One region of the Paenibacillus sp. FSL L8-0708 genome, then DNA from elsewhere that is predicted to be linked to it. Evidence: predicted binding sites of a transcription regulator. Region 1 holds the regulator's gene; each other region holds the start of a gene.
The links. The regulator Rex, encoded in region 1, represses fermentation and respiration genes when NADH is low (regulators of the CRP and FNR family bind a similar motif). The targets are predictions, from matches to a motif close to TTGTGAAATATTTCACAA.

Region 1 (4,220 bases):
TGTCTGGGCCGTTCTTGTCCTTGGTTCCGCAAATGTTATTATCATAGGGCCAAGCATGAAGCTGGGATTGCTGACGTGGTTATTACGAACCACTCCAAGCTATTCGCAGATGTTAAGGCTGGGCACCAGCTGCTTCCGGCTTACGAGCATCTTGTCATTGATGAAGCACATCATTTAGAAGATGTGGCTGGTAAACATCTTGGCATGCATATGAAGCATTTCACTGTGGCACACACATTATCGCGGCTGTATAAAGATAGCCGAAACGGACAGCTTCCTGCTCTGCGCCAGATATTACAGTCGTCAGGCAGTGAAGAGGCTTCAGAATGGAGCGGAGTCATCGATCGGATCTACCCGGATCTGCTTACCGTCAAAGAAACCTGGGATGCACTCAGCGACAAGCTGTTCAGCCTTTTGCCGGAACGCAGTGATGCAGGGGCAGGGGAAGCGGGACAACTGGTTATGCGTTTGATTCCCGCCCGTAAGCCGAAGGATTGGGATGAATTGGTTGCACTAGAGAACACTATGAATCTGACGTTAAGCGACATCATCCGTAAGGGTGATAAAATGCTTAACGAGATGCGCGACCAGGAAAGCCAATCCTCAGCAGACAGTCTTGTTACTGATATTAGCGGTTTATTTAAGGATTTGGCTTCCATCCGTGAGCAAGTAAGATTCTTTATGGGGCTGAATGACGATAATGTAGTATATTGGCTGGAGGCAAATGGGAATTACCGCAGCAAATCACTGCAGATGTATGCTGTCCCTGTGGATGTTAGCAGCCAGCTTAAAGAGTTGTTCTTCGATAAGAAAAAAAGCATCGTGCTTACCTCGGCGACGCTGTCTGTAGATAAATCTTTTCAATTTATGATTGATAATCTCGGACTTAACGAAGCTGCGGAAGAAGGACGTCTAATGACCTCACTTCTTCCTTCTCCCTTTAAGTATCGCGAGCAGGCACTGTTAGTTATACCGCGTGATTTTCCTAGTGTGAAGGGCAGTGTGGGCGATGCTCGATTTGTCGATACACTCGTACAGTCATTATCGGAAGCTGCTAAAACAACACGTGGGCGGATGCTGGTTCTGTTTACTTCTTATAAAATGCTGCGTCAGGTATATGATCCGCTTAAAGAGGCTTTAGCCTCACAAGAGATTACGGTGCTTGGTCAAGGCGTGGAAGGTGGCAGCCGGAGCAAGCTGATCCGCCGCTTTCAGGACAGTGCAGCATCCGTATTGCTGGGGACGAGCAGCTTCTGGGAAGGTGTAGATATTCCAGGTGAAGCACTGACTTGCCTGGCCATCGTGAGACTTCCGTTTCAACCGCCGAATCACCCGTTGGCGGAAGCGAAGTCGGAGTTATTACAGGCCCAGAAGAAGAATCCGTTCATGAAATTATCTGTTCCTCAAGCGGTTATTCGTTTTAAGCAGGGATTCGGAAGACTGGTTCGCACGGCGCAGGATCGCGGAATAGTTATTGTTTATGATACAAGGGTTATTGAATCTCATTACGGGAAGTATTTCCTTTATTCATTGCCTGGTCCCAAAATGGAGCATATGCTTACTGATCAAATGGTCCCTCGCATAGCGGAATGGCTAGAGGATGGCGGCGCTTCTTAAAACGCTCGTCTTCAGTTTAGCTCCTCCTTATCCTTAAGGGCGGTGTGTTACAGTACCGTCCTTAATAAGGAGAGGTAGACGTTTGAATATGGATTTTCACAAGAACATTACTATTTTTAGGAGGAAAAATATGAAATCGGATAAAATATCAGAAGCCGTTGTTCGCAGACTGCCTGTGTACTTGCGTTTTTTGAATGATCTCCAGAATCGCGAAATATTAACAGTTTCCTCTCAGGAACTTGGACAAAAGCTTGATCTTAATCCCGCACAGATTCGTAAGGATTTAGCATATTTTGGTGACTTCGGCAGAAAAGGTATCGGCTATGATGTAACGTATCTTATTGAGAAAATCCGTCATATCCTGAAGCTGGATCAACAGCTTAATGTAGCTTTAGTTGGAGCAGGTAATCTCGGACATGCCTTGTCTAATTACAATGCATATCTTAAAGATACTATGAAAATCACGGCTATATTTGATTCGTACGCTCCTAAGGTTGGACGTAAGATCAACTCCCTTACTGTGCAACCGATGGATGAACTAGGCAGCACGATTCGTGAGCAAGGTATTCGCATTGCCATTATTACCGTACCTGATTCAGAAGCTCAAAATGTAGCAGATATTCTCATTTCTTCTGGGATTGAAGCGATTTTGAACTTTGCCCCTGTGATTCTGAAGACACCACCGAATATCCGGGTGCATGCAGCTGATTTTACAACTGATCTGCAAAGTCTTGCTTATTACTTGCGGGATGGAAAGGAAGAAAGCGAACATGAACAACAATAAAACGATAATTAAGGGCGGGTATTTTCTGACTCCGGGAACGGATGAGCCGGTTCTGAGTGGATATATGACTATTGAAGATGATTTAATCACTTACATAGGAAAAGAAGAGCCTCAGATGGAAGCTGGAGTGCAAGTGGTTGATGGCAGCCGTCTGCTGTTCATGCCTGGACTTGTAAACACACATGGTCATGCGGCGATGTCTTTGCTGCGTGGATATGGAGATGATTTAGCGCTACAAGTGTGGCTTCAGGAGAAGATGTGGCCAATGGAGGAAAAGTTCACCGGTGATGATGTATACTGGGGAACCTCCTTATCTGTATTGGAAATGCTGAAGGGTGGAACTACGACCTTCCTCGATATGTATGATCATATGGACCGAGTAGCCGAGGTAGCTGAGTTATCAGGTATCCGTTCCGTATTGATGCGTGGTGTGATCGGGTTATGTCCAGAGGATGTACAGAATCACAAGCTTGCGGAAGCGATTTCTTTTGCCCGTAACTGGCATGGAAAGGCTGAAGGCAGAATTACTACTATGATCTCGCCGCACGCCCCTTATACTTGCCCTCCGGACTTCCTGGTTAAGTTCGTGCAGGCAGCGCATGATCTGGATTTACCGATGCATACGCATATGTCCGAAACGAAACGTGAAGTGGAACAAAATGTGGCGGATTACGGGTTGCGTCCTGTAGCTCACTTAGAGAAGCTTGGCATGTTCACACGTCCCTCGATAGTTGCACATGGTGTTCATTTAAATGATGAAGAGATTGAGATCTTGGCTCGCCATAATGTGGGTGTATCTCATAATCCGGGCAGTAATTTGAAGTTGGCTAGCGGAGTGGCTCGGGTTACTGATCTTCTAAAAGCTGGTGTGAAGGTGTCTCTTGGCACGGATGGCGCGGCAAGCAACAATAACTTGGATATGTTTGAAGAGATGCGGCTTGCAGCTCTCATTCATAAGGGTGTCAGCGGTGATCCAACGGCTGTTCCAGCTCCAGAGGCTCTGCGTATGGCTACAGAATATGGCGCGCAGTCCATCTTTTTAAATAATGTAGGCAGACTTGCTGTAGGGATGAAAGCAGATTTCATTGCTATTGATATCGATCAGCCGCATTTGCTGCCACACACAGATCTGTTGTCTCATGCGGTTTACTCTGCTAGCGCTAAGGATGTTGAGCATGTGTGGGTGAATGGTAAACAGGTCATCAAGCATGGACAATGCTTAACCCTGGATGAGGAAGCTATCCGGCGTAAAGCGCAAGAAGCCTTCGAAGGTTTATTGAAGCGTTAAGTCTGGAGAATAACGAATAAATAATAGGCTGCGACTTTTTGCTTTTAGCAAAAGTTGCGGCCTTTTGTGTATTTTTAAGGCTGGGAAAGCTAGAAAATTATGAAATTTTGGATAAACACGCGGGTGTGTTATATAATCAAAAAAGATATATTACTAGAAAGGGAGCTGTACCTTGAAGAAAAGGAAAAAATGGATCCTCCTGGGGTCAGTTCTGATTCTGCTCCTGGGGTTTGGACTTATCCAGTTCTATGCCTATATTATGAAAGATCAATGGAACGAGCGTGATATCGCTAAGGATGTTGCCAAAACCAGAGCGGGTCTAACAGAGGTAACCAAAGCACAAAAATCGGTTTGGGATGAAAATGCAGTGTACTGGGTATTAACAGGGAAAAATGAAGCCGGGACTGCTCTTATGGTCTGGGTCCGCTTTACGGTAGATGGAAAATTTGCTGAAGGCGACGACGCAGTGTTTGCTGAGGAACTAAGTAAAGGAACCTCGGAAGCCCAAATACGCGGCATTATCAAAGCTGA
Region 2 (4,220 bases), 5.1 Mb from region 1:
GCGAGTATAGAGAGCTGCCTGCCGATACTAAATCAAAAAGCTTCTCCACATATATTCCTCCTACAGATGCCGCTATCAATGAACTGATTCAAGCCAGTGATGTTAATGGGATTGAATTAACTCAGAAGAAAATGGAAGGTACCAGCATTTGGCTGACATTCCTTTCTTCAATTATCCCGCTGGTAATTATGTTCATCTTGTTCTTCTTCCTGTTTAACCAGGCGCAAGGTGGCGGCGGTAAAGTCATGAATTTCGGCAAGAGCAAGGCTCGGTTATATAATGAAGAGAAGAAGAAAATCAGCTTTGAGGATGTAGCAGGGGCGGACGAAGAGAAGCAAGAGCTTGTCGAAGTCGTTGAGTTCCTAAAAGATCCACGCAAATTTGCAGCTGTTGGCGCACGTATTCCTAAGGGCGTATTGCTTGTAGGTCCTCCGGGAACAGGTAAAACATTGCTTGCCCGTGCGGTAGCAGGTGAAGCTGGCGTTCCTTTCTTTAGTATTTCCGGTTCTGACTTTGTGGAAATGTTCGTGGGTGTCGGTGCTTCTCGGGTACGTGATTTGTTCGAGAATGCTAAGAAGAATGCTCCATGTATTATCTTCATTGATGAAATTGATGCTGTGGGTCGTCAGCGTGGCGCCGGTCTTGGTGGCGGACATGACGAGCGTGAACAGACGCTTAACCAATTGCTGGTTGAGATGGATGGATTCGGTGGTAACGAAGGCATTATTATTGTAGCGGCGACTAACCGCGCTGATATACTTGATCCGGCATTGCTTCGTCCAGGACGTTTTGACCGTCAAATTACGGTTGACCGTCCTGATGTGAAAGGCCGTGAAGCTGTACTTAAGGTTCACGCTCGTAACAAACCGCTTACGAAAGATGTAAGACTGGATGTTGTTGCTAAACGCACAACCGGATTCACAGGTGCTGATCTGGAGAATTTGCTGAATGAGGCAGCTTTGCTAGCTGCACGTCGTAACCGTAAAGATATTTCCATGATTGAAGTGGATGAAGCTATTGACCGTGTTATCGTAGGTACTGAGAAACGCAGCCGTGTGATCAGTGACCGCGAGAAACGTATTGTAGCTTATCATGAAGCAGGCCATACTATTGCAGGTTACTTCCTTGAGCACGCCGATATGGTGCATAAAGTTACTATTATCCCACGCGGACGTGCAGGCGGATATGTTATTATGCTTCCGAAGGAAGATCGGATGATCGTTACCAAGCAGGAGCTTTTGGATAAGGTTACTGGATTACTGGGTGGACGTGTTGCTGAAGAATTGTTTATTGGTGAGATCGGTACGGGTGCATACAGTGACTTCCAACAGGCTACGCGCATCGTGCGTGCCATGATTATGGAGTACGGTATGAGCGATAAGCTTGGACCTATGCAGTTCGGATCTTCTCAAGGTCAAGTATTCTTGGGTCGTGATATTGGGCATGAACAGAATTACAGTGACTCCATTGCTTATGAGATTGATCAGGAAATGCAGAACTTTATTACTTCGAGTTACGAACGTTGTAAAGATCTGTTGATCAAACACTCCAAAGAAATGCACTTGATTGCCAATACATTACTTGAGAAAGAAACACTTGAGCTTGATCAGATCACACAACTGATTGAACAAGGATTCCTTTCCGAGGATGGTAAACCAGAGGGTGGCGAAGGTGTTGCCCATGAAGTTGGCGAGCCTGTCATCGACAATATCGGTGATGTGCGAGTTCGCATTCAAGGCAAGCCTGAGGATGAACAGTCCACACTTCCTGACCTGTCGAAGGATATCCCGAATAACCCTGATTCTGAGGGTAATGACGGTTCCGGTGATGACAACAAAGGTGGGGGCACTAGCCTTACCTAATTGGGTCCACCATTCATATGATGTAAATTTATCCGGAGAACGTAACTGTTCTCCGGATTTTTTATTTTAATTTTTAAGGGATTCTATGCCTTAAAGCCTGTCCAGTTACATTGACAGAGGCTGGAACGTTGTGTACATTAGTGATTAATATTACTTACTATTTATATCAGCATGTTCATTTTTTCACCATGATGGCGCATGCCATTTGATAACATCATGTCGGCGAAAAGCCGCGAGGATTTAAGGGGGAGAACAATCGGTGGAAGCTCTGGCGCTTGAGCGCAAGCAGGAACAGAATCGAGAACTTCGTATACGTCTTGAACAGCTTAAAAAGGAACGAAACGCAATCATTTTAGCTCATTATTATCAACGTGATGAAATTCAGGAGGTTGCCGATTTCCGGGGCGACTCTTTTTTACTCGCTCAGAAGGCTGCAGAGACAGATGCAGAAGTTATTGTATTCTGCGGTGTTCATTTCATGGGGGAAAGTGCAAAAATTCTAGCCCCGAACAAAACCGTCCTTATTCCTGATGAACGTGCAGGCTGTCCAATGGCAGATATGGTCAATGTAGACGGTTTGCGTAAGCTAAAAGCTCAACATCCAAATGCTAAAGTAGTCACTTATATCAACTCGTCCGCCGAGATTAAAGCAGAAACCGATATTTGTTGTACCTCTGCTAATGCTGTGAAAGTAATCGAATCCCTTGACGCCGAAGAGATTATTTGGGTCCCAGATAAGAATCTTGGTCAATATGTACAAGATCAGACGGGCAAGAAGCTGATTATTTGGGAAGGCTATTGCAACACTCACGACATGTTGACCGTCAAAGATGTAGTAGAAATGAGAGCAAAATATCCAGATGCGGAATTTGTAGTTCATCCAGAGTGTCGTCCTGAAGTAGTCGCCATGGGTGACTATGTAGGCAGCACTACATCAATTCTGGAGTATTGCCGGAAATCGGATCGTAAGCAATTTATCGTTGGAACGGAAGATGGTACCGGATATCAGCTTCGTAAGGATAGTCCAGATAAAGAATTCCATTTTGCTACCAAATTTCTTGTTTGTCCTAATATGAAAGTTAATAATCTAAAAAAACTGGTGAAATGCCTGGAGACGATGAAGCCACAAATCTATGTACCGCCTGCTGTCGCCGACAAAGCCAGAACATCCCTAGAGCGCATGCTACAAGTCCGGTAGCATGCGCTACTCTTTCGTTGAAACAGGTGAAAAGCGGTCATGATTCCACAATATTTGGTTGATTTTGATCTTCGGGATATTCCTACGGTAAAGACAGATTGTATTGTTATTGGTTCAGGGATTGCCGGGTTATTCACAGCTATTAAAGCCAGTGAAGATCGGCGTGTCATAATGATCACAAAGAAATCAGTAATGGAAAGTAATACTCGCTATGCACAGGGGGGGATCGCAGCTGTTATAGCTGAGGATGATTCCCCTGCTTACCACCGGCAGGATACCTTAATGGCCGGAGCAGGTCTTTGCTCCTCAACAGCTGTCGATGCACTTGTTAATGAAGGGCCGGAAGGCGTTCATGAGTTAATTCGCTTAGGAACTCTGTTTGATAAGGAAGATGGGGTACTGGCTTTGACTCAGGAAGGTGCACACAGCCACCGCCGTATTTTGCATGCTAATGGGGATGCTACAGGTTATGAGATTGTTCGTGCATTGGCGGAACAGGTAGCCGAACATGAGAATATTGAGGTCTGGGATGATCATTATGTTATCGATCTCATCACTGAAGGTGGAGAATGTGTAGGCGCATTATTGCAACGGCCCGGTGGTGGAAGGTTGTTCCTGCAAGGGGATGCGACCATTTTGTGCTCTGGTGGAGCAGGACAATTATATCGATACACTACCAACCCAGAAGTAGCTACAGGAGATGGTGTAGCGATCGCCTATCGCGCTGGGGCTCATATACGAGATATGGAATTTATTCAATTTCATCCTACAGCACTTAGTTACCCGGGAGCTCCTAGATTTTTAATCTCCGAAGCTGTGCGTGGGGAAGGAGCAGTCTTGCGCAATATTAATGGAGAACGGTTCATGGAACGTTATCATGACCTGCTTGAGCTAGCTCCGCGGGATATTGTAGCACGAGCTATTGTAAGTGAAATGGAACATACTAAATCAACGTTCGTTTATTTGGATATTACACATGAATCTCCAGAGATGGTGAAGCATCGGTTTCCCACAATATATGAGACATGTATGGGCTATGGACTGGATATTACAAGTGATTGGATTCCAGTGGCTCCCGCTGCGCATTATATGATGGGGGGGATTAAGACCGATCTGAATGGAGAGAGCACCATCCCACGTCTGTTTGCTTGCGGAGAGGT
Region 3 (4,220 bases), 4.3 Mb from region 1:
CAATATTTTTATGAACTAAGCCGTCAAGAGCAGATAAACTGTCCGGAAGTGTCTTAGGACTCCTCATATAAGTTTGTTCACATTGTCCACCCACGCATGTATAGAGTGTCGCTCTACTGGTAAGGAAGGATACAGTGCTATGAGATCCTTATATTTATTGGACTTTACGGACAAGTATGAGAAAAAATGTTGTTAAAGAGATGGCATCATTGCCGTCTCTTTTTTGTGTGCGCCCAGCATGGGCGCTATCTATAGGGTTGAAGTCCCGAATGGCGAAGGCAGTAGTAGCCATTAGCTTAAGGCAAGGGTGTCCACCGCGAGGTGGAATCTGAAGGAAGCCAGCGGCAAATCTCCGGTCTGAGGAATACGAACTTCATACAAGGCTAACGTAGGCTGGATGAGGTTGCACAACAAACCAAAGTCCATACTGCCAAAGGCGTACGAGAGTAAATGAAGCAGATAGATGGAGAGGAAGATAGCGTTCTTACCTGGGGAGATCTGTGTGATAGGCGAGTATACTTCGTAACCCTACTTGTGAGAGTAGGCTGAGTGCACAGAAGTCAGCAGACGCCATAGTACGCAAGCTGTTGCAACAGCTGCGGAAGGGCTGAACATGGAATAGGATTTATACATCCAGGCGTTCAAGATGAGCGATGAATGCAGAAAAAAAAAATCCGAAAGGACCTGACTGAAGAAGGAAACGGTGAATCCCGTGGGGGTCTTCAGCAGGGCGGAGTTCATCTTTGGCACAAATGGAAGGTATAAATCACGTAAAGAGAGGTTAAAAAAAAATGTTGGAGCAACTGCTATCACGGGAAAATCTTCTGCAAGCCTTAAAGCGTGTTGAAGCGAATAAAGGAAGTCATGGCGTAGATGGGATGTCCGTAAAATCCTTACGAGAACACATCGTACAAAACTGGCAGACCTTGCGGCATGCCATAGAAGAAGGAACCTATGAACCGAGCCCCGTGCGCCGAGTCGAAATCCCGAAACCCGGTGGCGGAGGTGTTAGGTTACTAGGAATACCTACCGTGACAGATCGAATGATTCAACAAGCAATCGCGCAGGTGTTAACTCCATTGTTTGATCCAGAGTTTTCCGACCATAGCTATGGATTCCGTCCGAAAAGACGAGGGCATGATGCGGTGAGGAAAGCTCGAACCTTTATGAAAGAAGGATATCGATTCGTAGTCGACCTAGACTTGGAGAAATTCTTTGATCGCGTCAACCATGACCGACTGATGATGAAGATTTCGGAGAAAGTGGAGGACAAGAAAGTTCTCCTGCTTATCCGCAAATATCTTCAGTCAGGTGTGATGGAGAACGGGTTAGTAACCCCGACAACGGAAGGTGCCCCGCAAGGCGGTCCACTGAGTCCGTTATTATCTAACATTGTCCTAGATGAGCTCGACAAAGAACTCGAGAAACGTGGGCACCGCTTCGTTCGTTATGCGGATGATTGCAATATTTACGTGAAAACGCTAAGAGCAGGAGAGAGAGTCAAGACAACGGTCACCCGATTCATCGAGACGAGGCTAAAGCTGAAGGTGAACCAAGTAAAGAGCGCGGTAGACCGTCCCTGGAAACGAAAGTTTCTAGGATTTAGTTTTAGTGTGGACAAAGAACCAAAGGTGAGAATTGCGAAGCAGTCCTTACAGAGAGTCAAGGTTCGAATACAGGAGATATCCTCTCGAAAGAGATCGATGAAGATGGAAGAGCGAATCAAGGAACTAAACCACTACCTCATGGGATGGTGCGGTTATTTCTCGCTGGCGGATACCCCAAGTACCTTTCGAGATATGGATAAATGGATACGAAGAAGGCTACGAATGTGCCTCTGGAAGCAGTGGAAGACCCCTAGAACCAAAGTCAAAAGACTTATATCCTTAGGGGTACCTAAGGATAAAGCCTATGAGTGGGGAAATACCCGAAAAGGGTATTGGCGAATTGCAGGGAGTCCAATTCTACAACATGCATTGAATAACCAATATTGGGAAGCCAATGGATTAAAGAGTGTATTGGACAGATACAACTCCTTACGGAATATTTCATGAACCGCCGTATATCGAACGGTACGTACGGTGGTGTGAGAGGTCGGGGGCTAGCCGCCCCCTCCTACTCGATTTCACTTTTTTAGTATTGCCCTGACTCTGGTTCCGGCTACCGTATCCTACGATCACAAGCATGAACGATTGCACGAAAATTAACGTTGATACTTATGTTTAAGCCCTCTCTACTCTGTTAGGTGACGGGCATCATAGACGTACTTGCGTGATGTTGCTACGATGTTCCATGGAAATTAAGTGAAAGTGATCACAAGAAATTACAGAAGGAGTCATTTATCGTGAAAAGAATCGTAACACTGAGCACCCGCAAACTGATGGATACCGCAAAACACGGCGGATGCGGCGCATGCCAGACCTCTTGCCAGTCCGCTTGTAAAACTTCCTGCGGCGTTGCAAACCAAAAGTGTGAAAATGCAATGAACAGATAGGATTCGGAATTTTACCGCCCATTGCTCTGCTGATGGGCGGCTATTTTTAAGAAATGGATACTATCCCTAAAGGATGGCGAAGCCGTTTCTACTTGTGTGCAAAAGGAGCTTGATTAGTAAGTATGATTCATCAATATAAACTAAACGGATACAATATCGTGCTCGATACCTATAGTGGCTCGGTGCATGTTGTTGATGACCTAGCATATGAAATTATAGCGGATTATGAGAAAACTTCTGTCGATCAAATCGTGACAACAATGTTGGATAAATATAAAGATGATTCCAGCATTTCCGAGAGCGACATTCGAGAAACCATCGCGGATATCGAGGAGCTTATAAATGATGGACAGCTTTTTACAAAAGATGAGTATGAGAACCTCTCGCTCGATTTAAAAAAACGGAAAACTTATGTCAAGGCACTCTGCCTCAATGTTGCGCATACCTGTAATTTGTCATGCGATTATTGCTTCGCTAGCCAAGGGAAATACAACGGAGATAGGGCAATCATGAGCTATGAGGTTGGACAAAAAGCTATCGATTACCTGCTTGAAAATTCGGGTCATCATCGTAATCTTGACATCGACTTTTTCGGCGGGGAACCGCTCTTGGCTTGGAAAGTGGTTAAACAGATCGTAGCTTATGCAAGAAGCAAAGAACAAGAATACAAAAAGAAGTTCCGCTTCACCTTCACGACGAACGGGATGCTGCTGAACGATGAGGTCACCGAGTTTTTAAATCAGGAAATGTACAATGTCGTATTAAGCCTGGATGGAAGAAAAGAGGTTCATGACCGGCTTCGCCAAACGGTTAACGGAAAAGGCAGCTACGATCATATTCTTCCGAAGTTCCAGGAATTCGTTCGTAAGCGCGGAGACCAAGAGTACTATGTACGGGGAACTTACACTCGTAACAATGTCGATTTCACCAATGATATATTTCATATCGCAGATCTTGGTTTTGACAAAATCTCGATGGAACCGGTCATCTGTGATCCAAAGGAGCCCTATGCACTTACCGAGGAGGACCTGCCGGAGATATATAACCAGTACGAAATTCTCGCCAAGGAAATGATCGGGCGCGGTGAACAAGGCAAGGGGTTTACCTTTTATCACTACATGCTTGACCTCTCAGAAGGACCTTGCATCCAGAAGAGAATCACTGGCTGTGGTTCAGGGACGGAATATCTTGCCGTCACCCCTTGGGGAGAGCTTTTTCCTTGTCACCAGTTCGTCGGGGATGAAGAATACAGCATGGGAAACCTCTGGGATGGCATCACACAACCGGAGCTGCAATGTCAATTTAAAGAGAGCAACTGCTACTCGAAGCCGGAATGCAAGGACTGCTGGGCGAAACTCTACTGCAGCGGCGGTTGTCCTGCCAATGCGCTGCACGCGACGGGTTCCCTGGTCGGAACCTATGACTTCAGCTGTGACATCTTCCGCAAAAGAGTCGAATGTTCCATGATGGTGAAGGTTGATGAATCCATTAGAGCGATGGAAGAGCAACCTAACTAGTTAACGTAACTGCTTGATAAACTGTAACCGAGAAATAGACACTTTTAAATGAAGTGCTCTTTCTCGGTTTTTTTATTAACTGAAAGCAGATATTACTCTAAAAGAGTTCGCGGCAATTATCGTATGCGGTTTGGGACCGGATCTTGGAAAAGTAAAGATAATTTTATTGATTTGACTGAGAGTAGCGAGATTATAGGGGATTTAGGTAG
Region 4 (4,220 bases), 310 kb from region 1:
ATACCAATTGGATTGCTTTAATTGCCAGACCATCCGTGTAGTCACTCGCCATAACAGATACATAAGCTTCGATGGCATGTGTCAATACGTCCATACCTGTATCAGCTACAGCAGTTTTTGGCAAGCTATATACGAACTCTGGATCAATTATAGCTACGTCTGGAGTTAGCTCGTAGTCAGCCAAAGGATATTTAGTGTGTTGTTCAGTTGTTTTATCGGTAATAACTGCGAAAGATGTTACTTCCGAACCTGTACCCGAAGTAGTTGGAATCGCTACAAACTTAGCTTTGTTTCCAAGTTTAGGGAATTTGTAAACCCGTTTACGGATATCCATGAATTTTTGTTTCAGACCGTTAAAGTCAGCGTCTGGATGTTCATAGAATAACCACATTCCTTTTGCAGCATCCATTGGGGAACCACCACCAAGTGCGATGATGCAGTCCGGTTGGAATCTGTTCATCATTGCTGTACCTTTTTCAACTGTAGTTGTCGATGGATCTGGTTCAACTTCCGAGAACACTTCGATCGCTACAGGAGTTTGGCGTTGACGCAGGTAATGTTCAACTCTCTCAACATATCCAAGCTTAACCATCATTGGGTCAGTGATAATTGCGACACGTGTGATATCAGGCATTTTGGTTAGGTACTGAGTAGCGCCTTTTTCGAAATAGATCTTGTCAGGTACTTTAAACCATTGCATATTCACGGTACGACGATTCACCCTTTTCACGTTGATCAAATTAATTGCTGTAACGTTTTGCGACACGGAGTTACGACCATAAGATCCGCAGCCCAGCGTCAACGAAGGGATGTTAGTGTTATAGATATCGCCGATCGCACCATGAGTGGAAGGCGAGTTAACGAGAATACGTCCTGTTTGCAGACGGTTGGAGAACTTCATGATTACTTCTTCATTGTTGGAGTGGATAGCCGAACTATGGCCCATACCACCAAATTCAACAACTTGTGCTGCGCGTTCAATACCTTGATCTGCGTTTTTAACTTTGTAGCAAGCAAGCACAGGACTCAATTTTTCAGCGGACAATGGATATTTAGTGCCTACACCTTCAAGTTCTGCTACCAGAATCTTAGTGCCGGCAGGAACTTGAATGCCGCACATTTCAGCAATTTTCACTGCGGATTGTCCAACGATTGCTGGATTAACCGCACATTTATCAACGTTCATAGCGCCGCTAGTAAGTTTGGCAGCTTCTTCTTTGTTAACAAAGTAGCAGCCATTAGCGATCATTTTCTTTTTCACTTGATCGAAGATTGGTTCTTCGATAATAACAGCTTGCTCGGAAGCGCAGATCATACCATTATCAAATGTTTTGGAAAGAATGATGTCCGTTACGGCTTGATCGATATCCGCGCTCTTTTCGATGAATGCAGGTACGTTACCGGGACCTACGCCAAGAGCTGGTTTACCACAGCTATAAGCTGCTTTTACCATTGCAGAACCGCCAGTTGCAAGAATAAGTGCAACGTCAGGGTTATTCATCAAAGCGTTTGTTTTGTCCATCGTTGGCATTTCAATCCATTGGATACAATTCTCAGGTGCGCCAGCTTTTACAGCCGCATCATGAAGAATTCTAGCAGCTGCTGCACTACACTCTTGCGCAGATGGGTGGAAACCGAATATAATAGGGTTCCGTGTCTTAATCGAAATCAACGCTTTAAACATCGTGGTGGATGTAGGGTTGGTTACCGGTGTGATACCCATTACAATTCCGACGGGCTCAGCAATTTTTTGGAAGCTTTCATAAGCATTGTCTTCAATAACGCCTACTGTTTTATCGTATTTAATTCCGTGCCAGATATATTCTGTCGAGAAGATGTTTTTAGTAATTTTGTCTTCGTAAACCCCGCGGCCAGTTTCTTCTACAGCCAATTTAGCGAGGTACATATGTTTGTCGAGTCCAGCCAACGCCATTGCATGAACGATTGTGTCAACTTGCTCTTGATCCAGCGCCATGAATGCCTCATGTGCTTTTTTCGCTTTATCCACCAAAGTCTGAATATACTCTTCAGCGGTAGTTTGTTTAACTTGGGCGGCGACTTCGTTCTTAACTGCCATCTCCCTCGTCCTCCTGTCAATTTTTAGGTTGTTTTTCTCTACACATTTATCTTATCACATCATTTCCACCTTGTATAGTGAAATCTTTCACAAAGTATAAAGTTTTTTTGATTTGTTTTCAAAGCGCTTTCATTCGATCATATTATAGGTGTTTTACCATTATTTATGCTGTATTATTCCTTAAATCTAAAGTTTATGTTTAAAAAGACAAGAACCGATACCCATTTTCTACCTTTCCGCTCGCAAAAATATTTTAAAAATGCAAATCTAATTTTGTTGACACTCTATTTTTCCCATGACCCTCTAAAAAATAGTCGGGAGCCATCCGTTGGGTTGATTTATAAAAATATCAATAATATAAACATAAAAAAACCGACTCCTAAAGGAGCCGGTTCTGTCCTTCCTTGCCTATTCTACTTTAATTGTATCGAAGAATTTCTCTTGCACTGTTTTGGCAGCAGCTTCAAGCTGTGTCTTGGAATCTGTTCCCTTTTTGGAGAACAGCTCTTGAATTACATTGGACATGGTTGCGTAGTAGTCCTGTGTATTGTATTGCGCTTCCGGTTTACCGTCCAGCAAGCCTAAAATATCAGGGCTGTATTGATATACATTTGTATATTTATCATACACAGCTTTTGTTTTCTTGCCGAAGTCAGAATCTGCAGAATAGTAATCTAAGAGCGGCGGAATAAAGTATTTGCCATCCGTTGTACGTTGTTGCAGAACCGCATCCAGTGCTTCTAGACCTTTATCGGAGAAGTAATCAAATGTAATATAACGGAATGCCATTTCTTGCTCGTCTGGTGTTGCATTTGGATTGATTACAAGGTAGTCACCACCAAGTACCCCAGTGTGTTTTCCGCCTTTTTCCATCGCAGGCATTGGATACGTAAGTACATCTTCTGGTTTCAGACCGCCTTGATTCAACGCTTGCTCAATAACACCGTCAGATCCAGCCATTACCATTGCTGTACGACTTTGTTGGAATGCGCCTACAGCATCGCCCCAGCCCAGTGCCCAGTCCTGAGGAATCGCGTTTGCTTCCCATCTAAGTTTCTTGTAGAAATCCAGCGCTTTAATCCCAGCCTCAGAATTAAAAGTAGCTACAACCTTACCGCCTTCAATCTTCTGAATTTCACCGCCAGCTTCGAACAGGAAGTTGGTCCAGTTCCAGCCAGCTTCATTCCCTTTACCCATTGGAGCAATACCGGAAATCCCTTTTTTGGTATCAGCTACGCCTTTCGCGGTATTCAGCATATCATCCCAAGTCCAATCCATAGATGGAACAGCAACGCCTTTTTCATCCAGCATTTTTTTGTTGATCATTGTGGTTGTTACATAACCCTTTTGAGTTACGCCGAATACTTTTCCGTCAATGATAAATTGGTTTTGGAGAACCGGGTTAATTTGATCCTTAAATTCGTATTTATTCCACAGATCCGTAATGTCAGCTACCCAGCCTTTTTCAACAAGAAATTTTGCTTCTGTAGCGTAAGTGTTAAAGAAGGTTGGAGCTTCATTCGCTGCCATTTTGATGCCGATTTCACTTACATTGTACTGCCAATCGTCTTTGACGATTTCAACATTCGGATACTCCTCTTGGAAACGTTTGATCTTGTCATCTTCCTGTGCTCTAACTTCGGTTAGGTCAGGGGTTGGATAGTGAATTTTGATGGTCACTTTTCTTTGTGTGATATCATCAGTTGGCGCTGCTGTAGCACTGCCAGCATTATCTGTTGCAGCATTCGTTGGCGCAGTAGTCGCTTCCCCTTCCTTGTTTCCTGTTGTGTTTCCGTTATTGTTGTTACCGCCGCATGCGGTTAACAATGATCCGGCCACAAGGAGGCTTAGTAGCACGCTAGAGTACTTACGCATTGAAACTCCCCTTTTCAATTCATAGTTATCTTACATATCGATCATAAAAGAGAAATCGTTTACAAACGAGGTGCATTTATATTCCTTTCATGTGCATGTTTACGATCCGTGACTAAATTCGTCGATCCGCGCTTATCCCTTAACTGCTGATAATGCGACACCACGCATAATGAACTTTTGGAAGATCAGGAAAACAAGGATCGGCGGCAACGATACGATAAATAGGATAGCGAATTTAATATTCGTATTAAGTGCCTTTACATTAATA

Region 2: nadA (quinolinate synthase NadA) is a predicted target of Rex. The motif match lies at 2,034-2,051, and genes of this name have one in related genera.
Region 3: scfA (six-cysteine ranthipeptide SCIFF) is a predicted target of Rex. The motif match lies at 2,302-2,319, and genes of this name have one in related genera.
Region 4: adhE (bifunctional acetaldehyde-CoA/alcohol dehydrogenase) is a predicted target of Rex. The motif match lies at 2,153-2,170, and genes of this name have one in related genera.

What each region holds. Positions count from the first base shown of each region.
Region 1 covers NZ_JBBPBC010000001.1:5,183,083-5,187,302, reverse strand. The annotation lists gene dinG (ATP-dependent DNA helicase DinG) at 1-1,617, shown strand, start outside; gene NYE58_RS24710 (redox-sensing transcriptional repressor Rex) at 1,748-2,401, shown strand; gene NYE58_RS24705 (amidohydrolase) at 2,388-3,689, shown strand; gene NYE58_RS24700 (cell wall elongation regulator TseB-like domain-containing protein) at 3,862-4,220, shown strand, end outside.
Region 2 covers NZ_JBBPBC010000001.1:72,787-77,006, forward strand. The annotation lists gene ftsH (ATP-dependent zinc metalloprotease FtsH) at 1-1,862, shown strand, start outside; gene nadA (quinolinate synthase NadA) at 2,122-3,060, shown strand; gene nadB (L-aspartate oxidase) at 3,100-4,220, shown strand, end outside.
Region 3 covers NZ_JBBPBC010000001.1:854,800-859,019, forward strand. The annotation lists gene ltrA (group II intron reverse transcriptase/maturase) at 792-2,054, shown strand; gene scfA (six-cysteine ranthipeptide SCIFF) at 2,345-2,494, shown strand; gene scfB (thioether cross-link-forming SCIFF peptide maturase) at 2,617-4,011, shown strand.
Region 4 covers NZ_JBBPBC010000001.1:5,495,352-5,499,571, forward strand. The annotation lists gene adhE (bifunctional acetaldehyde-CoA/alcohol dehydrogenase) at 1-2,077, opposite strand, end outside; gene NYE58_RS26230 (ABC transporter substrate-binding protein) at 2,486-3,952, opposite strand; gene NYE58_RS26235 (carbohydrate ABC transporter permease) at 4,085-4,220, opposite strand, start outside.